DNA from 2 places in the Vibrio fluvialis genome. Region 1 is predicted to be linked to the other one. Evidence: predicted binding sites of a transcription regulator. Region 1 holds the regulator's gene; the other holds the start of a gene.
The links. Region 1 encodes PurR, which represses purine synthesis genes. Its sites were predicted from a motif close to TNANGNAAACGTTTNCNTNA; they were not measured.
Positions count from the first base shown of each region.

Region 2: the regulator PurR is predicted to act here: its motif matches at 3,028-3,047, upstream of DYA43_RS02640 (NCS2 family permease).

Region 1 is NZ_UHIP01000001.1:1,199,706-1,203,888, reverse strand. Features, by position in the region: gene torD (molecular chaperone TorD) at 1-518, shown strand, start outside; gene purR (HTH-type transcriptional repressor PurR) at 794-1,804, shown strand; cyclic di-GMP riboswitch class I at 1,964-2,048, shown strand; gene DYA43_RS05750 (TfoX/Sxy family DNA transformation protein) at 2,166-2,756, shown strand; gene DYA43_RS05745 (TVP38/TMEM64 family protein) at 2,884-3,573, shown strand; gene DYA43_RS05740 (putative signal transducing protein) at 3,570-3,893, shown strand; gene DYA43_RS05735 (alpha/beta fold hydrolase) at 3,890-4,183, opposite strand, start outside.
Region 2 is NZ_UHIP01000001.1:569,551-573,733, reverse strand. Features, by position in the region: gene frsA (esterase FrsA) at 1-1,119, opposite strand, end outside; gene gpt (xanthine phosphoribosyltransferase) at 1,210-1,674, opposite strand; gene DYA43_RS02640 (NCS2 family permease) at 1,714-3,006, opposite strand; gene DYA43_RS02635 (TRAP transporter large permease) at 3,278-4,183, opposite strand, start outside.

The DNA.
Region 1 (4,183 bases):
CTGGCTTGAGTGAAAACGCCGGACTGAAAGCGGCGGTGACGCATCTGGTGGAAGCACTGAACCGCTTGCTCGACCGTGACGATGCCCGCCTTGAATTGGCGGCCGACTTTTGCGACCTGTTTTTAAAGTCAGACAAGGATTCAGCCCTGCCCTACGCCTCCGTTTACCTTGGTAAAACAGGCCTGTTGAACGATACTCCGGCACAAGAAATGGCTGACTTGATGAAACAGCACGGCGTTGCGATTCACGACTCACTGAACGAACCAGCTGATCATTTGGCTGTCGAGTTGGATTTCTTGGGACATATGATTATTCGGTCCAACGAACTGGAAAAACAGTCACATATGGAACAAGCCTTTTCTGAACAGGCCGAATTTATCCAATCTCATCTCTTGAGTTGGGTACCAACTTTCGCGACCCGTTGCCAGTCGCTTGATCAATTTGGTTTTTACGCCGCAGTCAGCGAGCTTCTGGTCGCCTTCCTGCAACTTGATCAGGCTTATTTGACTGACGAATAGTTCGCTATCATGCTCACAAATTGAAGAATATCGCGCGAACTTTGTGACGATCATTTGATCTCATCCGATGAATTTCGTTGCGAGTTCACGCGTTGCGGACTACTATATTGCCCGCAAACGATAAAATATGAATTTAAGATGCAAACCGCTGTTTTCGAGCGGTTTTTGTGTTTTTACTACTTTTAGGCTTCACTTGCAGTACAAGCCTAACCGCTGCTGAATCTGATAGCACGACGCATTTTGTTGCGCTCAGCAGTCATCGACAGGACAAACCTATGGCTACGATTAAAGACGTTGCACGCCTGGCTGGCGTTTCAACAACAACCGTATCTCACGTAATTAATAAAACTCGATTTGTTGCAGAAGCCACACAAGAAAAAGTGATGGATGCTGTTAAAGAGCTGAACTATGCACCGAGCGCTGTAGCTCGAAGCCTAAAGTGCAACACCACACGAACAATTGGTATGTTGGTCACTCAGTCCACCAACCTCTTCTTCTCCGAAGTGATCGATGGTGTGGAAAGCTACTGTTACCGTCAGGGTTACACGCTGATCCTGTGTAACACCGGTGGTATTTACGAAAAGCAACGCGACTACATCCGCATGCTGGCGGAAAAGCGCGTAGACGGTATTTTGGTTATGTGTTCTGACCTGACCGAAGAACTGCTGGAAATGTTGGAAAGCCATTCTGACATTCCTAAGGTGATCATGGATTGGGGTCCAGAGACCTCTCAGGCTGATAAGATCATCGATAACTCCGAAGAAGGGGGTTATCTGGCTACTAAATACCTGACTGACCGCGGTCATACTGATATCGCTTGCCTGAGTGGCCATTTCGTTAAAGCCGCCTGTCAGGAACGTATTGCTGGTTTCCGCCGTGCGATGGCAGAAGCAAACCTGCCTGTCCGCGAAGACTGGATTCTGGAAGGTAACTTCGAGTGTGACACCGCCGTACTGGCCGCAGATAAAATCATCGCCATGGACAAACGTCCAACCGCTGTATTCTGTTTTAACGATACAATGGCGCTTGGCTTAATGAGCCGCCTGCAACAACGTGGGATTCGTGTTCCGGAAGATATGTCGGTTATCGGTTATGACAACATTGAGCTGGCAGAGTATTTCTCTCCACCGCTAACCACTATCCACCAACCTAAACGTCGTGTGGGTAAAAACGCATTCGAAATATTACTCGAACGAATCAAAGATAAAGAGCACGATCGCCGTATCTTCGAGATGCATCCGGAGATTGTAGAGCGCGACACAGTAAAAGACTTGACAAAACAATAACTTTGCAGAAAATCAACATGTCTGAATTGTCTATTTAGATTCAAAATCAATGAATCAAGTTGCAATGGTTGGACATATATATTTGAATAACATCACATTTGCACAAGGTAAATGTGATGTTTATCCAAATTTTTGATTATCCTTTTTTTGAAGGAAATGTCACGCACAGGGCAAACCATCTGAAAAGGTGGGACGCAAAGCCTCCGGCCTAAACCCAATTCGGGTAGGTAGCGGGGTTACCGATGGCAAAAATGCATACACTAAGAAGTTGACTCCTAACTGACATACTCTCTGCATTCTTTTGCTATTTTCTCGGACCTGACTTTGGTGGCGTATTAATTAATACACCGAGACTTACAGCATGGATAAACCAATACTAAAAGATTCAATGCGGCTCTTTGAGCAATTTGGACGCGTTAAATCTCGTTCAATGTTTGGTGGCTTTGGGATTTTTGTTGATGACACAATGTTCGCATTGGTGGTTAACGACAGACTTCACATTCGCGCCGACGATGCTTCAACAGCCAAGTTCAAACAACAAGGCTACGAGCCTTATGTTTATAAAAAGCGCGGATTTCCCGTTGTAACCAAGTATTTCGCTTTGCCGGAAGACTGTTGGTTAGACACCGCAAAAATTCTGGAAGACGCGAAAGCGGCATTAGCAGTGGCCAAAGATGAGCGTGAGACTCAAGCCCAAGCGAAGCCGGATCGTCTTAAAGATCTCCCTAACCTGCGCCTTGCAACCGAACGAATGCTGAAAAAAGCCGGCATCGAAACGGTGGAAGATCTGCAGGAGAAAGGTGCCGTAGAAGCTTACAAAGCCGTTAGACAATCACATTCTTCAGATGTCGGCTTGGAGCTTCTGTGGGCACTTGAAGGCGCCATTGAGGGCAAGCACTGGTCAGTTATCCCTCAAACGCGTCGCGACGAGTTGTTACAGCGTTTGTCGTAAACCTTTTTGAGAGCAACTTCATTAAAAGCATCCGTTCACGGATGCTTTTTTCTTTGGGTGAAAGAAAATATCGCTTTTCCCTGTCTGGTTACGTATACCTTAGATAACCGTATAACGAGAAACATCGATGAGTAAGAAGTTAGTTCTAGGCTTAATTTTGCTGGCCGTGATCATTGGATTAGGGCTCACGTTCAGTCAATACCTCACTCTGGACAATGCCAAAGCTCAGCAAGCGCTGTTGTCGGACTATATCGCCGAACATTTGCTTGCTGCTGCCCTGATTTACTTTGTCAGCTACGTCTTGATTACGGCGTTCTCGATACCCGGCGCAGCCGTTGTCACATTGCTTGGAGCAGCATTGTTCGGCTTTTGGCTCAGTCTTTTGCTTGTCTCTTTCGCCAGTACCATCGGTGCAACACTAGCCTTTCTGAGCAGCCGTTATCTGCTTCGAGACTGGGTTCAACAACGATTTGGTGACAAATTGAACGCAATCAACCAAGGCGTTGAGCGTGATGGCGCGTTTTATTTGCTGTCATTACGGCTGATCCCTGTATTCCCGTTCTTTCTGATAAACCTCTTGATGGGCCTAAGTCCCATTAACGTTGCCCGCTACTATTGGGTCAGCCAGTTGGGTATGCTGCCTGGCACTGCGGTGTATCTAAACGCCGGCACACAACTGGCACAAATTGATTCATTATCCGGCATTGTCTCGCCATCGGTGTTGCTGTCATTCGCCTTACTTGGGGTGTTTCCACTGCTCATGAAATGGGTGATGAACCGGCTGGTCAGACGCTCTGCCAACACGGTACAACGATGAAAATATTCATAGCCGCCAATCCGACGGAAGCACACTTGCTGTGCGAACTGCTAAAACAAGCCAATATTGCCTGTGAGGTGCGTGGAGAAGGTTTGTTTGGTCTGCGCGGTGAGTTGCCGATGAATGATGAAACTGCGCCTTACATCTGGTTGTATGACGTGACTCAGCATGAGCGGGCGCAAGCTATCATTGAAGATTATCAAAGCCCGTCCAGCAGTTCCCGTTCAACACCATGGCAGTGTGCACATTGTGGTGAGCTTAATGAACGTCAGTTTGCCGTATGCTGGAATTGCGGAAAAGCCGATGACTTGGCAGATTAAGAGCGAATCTGCTGCTGAATAAACTCAATAGACACCTGATTAAAGACATCGGGCTGCTCTACGTTGCAGACGTGGCCACAATCAGGAATTTCATGCAGTTCACTCTGCTGGTGAGCAGCGACCATTTCTTTGACCGGTTGGATAAACATGTAGTCCCGCTCGCCCATCAGATACAGCGTCGGGATTGCCAGCTCACGCTCCTTGAAGTAACGCATCAACGGATTCACTTCCGCTGTCAGGGTATACCAGCGTTTGAATTCTTTCTGGCACAATTTACGCGCTTCATGGAT
Region 2 (4,183 bases), 630 kb from region 1:
ATCGCTGTACGGCGACACCGGATCGCCTTCCAGCCCCATAGCGAGAATCGGCACTTTGGTGCGACGACTGGACAGGAAGCCCTGTACTTTCAGCGACCAGGCCATCATCTGCCCGGACAGGCTGTCGATATCCACGGCAGATTTGCCAAGGCGCGATGCCAGGACATCCAGATACATTTTGGTCATCAGCTTCATCTTGTTCGGTGAAACCAATACGTCATGAATTGGCGCTCCCAACGACACACAGGCGCGAATGCGTTCCGGCTCAAGAAACGAGAGGCGAACCATCGCATTGCCGCCAAAACGAAAACCGACCAGCCCGACACGGAAATGGTCTACCCATGGTAGTGTATTCAGTTGATTCAGTACGGCCTGATGCAGACATGAGGAATCTTCCGTGAGCGCCCAGTGCGAGCTGTGGCCAACAGAAGGCATATCAATGGTCAGCATGGCGATATCACGCTTAACCAGAAAATCGCGGAACAAGCGCCACATATCGGTCTGCAGGCTATCGAGCCCGGCACTGACGATCACCACAGGTTGCGGCTTCTCGGTATTGGAAAGGTGCAGGTGACCGACAATTTTTTTGTTCTGATACGGAAACTCGAGACGTTTGACCACGTATTTGGTCAGATTCGACGCTTCGGTGTACGCGTTATTGGCCAAGACCTGAGCCTGAATCGACAGGTTGTCATTTTTCAGATGCGGATAACCGGCAATACTGAAACAGAGCGATGCGGCGAACATTTCATCAGCGGCCTCTTCACCCTGCTTTTGCGACGCGCGCGCCTGATGGCGCATGCCTAACTTCGTCCATTCGTACGCCCAGTTACCACTGCGATACCCCATTACCGTATCCAGCCAACGCTCCTCAGTACGGGAGTGTTTCGAGGAAGCAATACGGGCCAGAACTTCTTCTTGTTCAACCGGGTCAATCCCCTGCCAGGCCCATTGCAGACGGCGCAAGTTACGATACCAGGCGTAGCCATCCTGCTCTTTCTTCTGTTCGAGGAAATCCTGACTGCTTGGCATGTACTGGGTGAGAGAGGACGTTTCTTTGGCTTGTTTGTGCTTTTGGAACAAAGTCTCAGAAAGGTTTTTACTGATTTCTTCAGACATAACGCGTCTCTGTTAAGAGGAATGGCCTAATAGTAATAAAAAAAATGGCCCTATACAGGGCCATTATCAAATAAAGTTGAGAATCACGGTTTATTTTTGTTTACGGTTGACGGGTTCAACGTAAGACAACACCATGTCCCAAGGCTGTTCAATCCAAGTATCTTGCGGGATATCAACAACGTACTGATCCACCAGGTCACGACCTGCAGGCTTCGCGCATACAGTCACAAACTTAGCTTTCGGGTACATTTCACGAATTTTACGTGCAGTATCACCACTGTCTACCAGGTCATCAACAATCAGGAAACCTTCGCCATCGTGCTCAGGCGCTTTCAGAACGCTCATGTCACGCTGATGATCGTGGTCGTAGCTCGAGATACACACGGTATCCACGTAACGAATACCCAGTTCGCGAGCCAGAATCGCAGCTGGTACCAGGCCACCACGGCTTACACCCAGGATACCTTTCCATTGTTCTGCAGGCATTTGAAGTTCAGCCAGTTCACGGCAGTACTTCTGCATATTGTCCCAAGTGATAACGAATTTTCTACTCATTGTTATAGACCTAAAGTTTGGAAATGTTTTTTGCCAGTGTTACGCGGCAAGAATGTATTTGACTGCAAAGATGATCGCCATCACCCAGACGCTGAGTGATACGTTGCGACCTTTGCCACTCAGAAGCTTAATCAGCGCGTACGCGATGAAGCCCATTGAAATACCTTCTGCAATTGAGAAAGTCAGTGGCATCAGAAGACAGGTTACCACCGTCGGGGCCGCTTCTGTCAGATCACGCCAGTCAATGCTGACTAGGCCTGAAAGCATCAGAATTGCGACATAGAACAGCGCACCTGATGTTGCGTAGGCTGGGATCATACCCGCTAATGGCGAGAAGAATAATGCAAGTAGGAACAAAATACCAACCACAACTGCGGTCAGACCGGTACGGCCACCCGCCGCGACACCAGACACACTTTCTACGTAAGAAGTGGTGTTTGACGTACCCAGCAGAGCACCCACAGAAGTCGCGGTTGAGTCAGCCAGCAGCGCGCGGTTCAGACGTGGAATCTTGCCGTCTTCACCAATAAGGCCCGCTTTCGTTGCCACACCAACCAACGTACCCGCCGTATCAAACAGGTCAACGAACAGGAAGGCAAACACGACTGAAATCATACCTACTTCAAACACAGAAGAGAAATCCAGTTGCATGAACGTCGGTGCGATGCTTGGCGGAGCCGACATCACGCCGCCCCACTGCACGTCACCGAAAATCAGGCCCAGAGCGGTGATCGACAGAATGGCAATCATTACCGCGCCTTTCACGCCGCGGTGTACCAACGCGATGGTCAGGAAGAAGCCCAGAGCTCCCAGTACCGCAGGCAGAGAAGTAATCGCACCCAGAGAAACCAGAGTCGCTGGGTTGTCTACCACGATACCGGCATTTTTCAGCGCGATGAACGCCAGGAACAGACCGATACCCGCAGAGATACCCGTTCTGAGTGACATTGGAATCGAGTTAATGATCCACTCACGAATCTTAAACAGGCTCAGCAGAATGAACAGCACACCCGAGCAGAATACCGCCGCCAGTGCCACCTGCCAGGTGTAACCCATGCCCAGCACAACCACATAAGTGAAGAATGCGTTCAGGCCCATACCCGGAGCTTGTGCAATTGGGTAGTTCGCGATCAGACCCATGATGAAACAGCCAACCGCCGCTGCCAGACAGGTAGCAACAAAGACTGCACCACGATCCATTCCGGCATCTGAAAGAATCGCTGGGTTAACGAAAATAATGTATGCCATTGTCAGGAAGGTGGTGACCCCTGCAATGATCTCAGTGCGCACGTTGGTGCCATTTTCACTGAGTTTGAATAGCCTTTCCAGCATGTTCGAATCCTAATAAAGGTAAAAAGTAAACGGTTGCGTAATCGATTGGGCGCAGATTATAAAGTTATCAAATCACAAATTCCAGACGGAATTTGCATCGATTTTGCAGAAACTAAGAAAGAACTATGCACGGTTACACATAAATGGCAGGCGTTTCGACTAGAAATTAACCGACTTGAATGAGAGTTCAGAAATGAGAACAACCTCTCCCTTTTGCTTGGCTGCACATCAGAGAGAGGTTGTGAATATCAGAAGCGTACCATCGACTGGATTAGGAATTCATCACCTTATTAGGCAACCAGGTGACCAGATCCGGGAACAGCATACAGATCACCAAAACCACAAATTGCACCATGATGAATGGGGTGACGGATTTATACAGATCCATCATCGTGACCCCTTTCGGCGCGATGCCTTTGAGGTAGAACAGCGCAAACCCATAGGGCGGCGTCTGCACCGCAATCACAATGTTGAGAATCATCAATACGCCGAACCAGATGGGGTCATAGCCGAGCGACACGGCCACCGGAGTAAATATCGGCGCGCACATCAGCACAATAATGAATTCATCAATGATAAAACCGAGCAGCAGCATAATGACCTGGAACATCATGATGATCACAATCGGCGGCAGATCGAGATTCTGAGTAAAGCCCGAGACCATGCCCTGAATGCCCATCAACAGATGGAAATTACTGAACACCGACGCCCCGAGAATAATCCACATCGCGACACTCACCAGCATGGCGGTTTGCATGCCAGAACGCATCAGCAATTCCGGTTTAAAACGCTTAAACAGAATCGAGAGCAGAATCGCCCCCATCACGCCCAGCGCGCCGGATTCGGTTGGCGTCGCAATCCCGGCAATGATGCTGCCGAGTACCACCACAATCAGAGCAAATGATGAAGCGCCATCACGAATGGTTTTAAACAGCTCATAGCCTTTAGGCACTTCGATGTCATTATCGATATCCATCGGCGCACGTTCCGGACGCAGCTTACAGCTGATCACCACATAACTTATTAGCAGCACGATGGTAATCAGCGCGGGTACCATCGCGCCGAGAAACATCTTGCCGACCGAGTTCTGAGTGGACGACGCGAACATGATCATCGGAATGCTCGGCGGAATCAGAATGCCCAGTGAGCCGCCCGCCATAATAACCCCAAGCGCCAG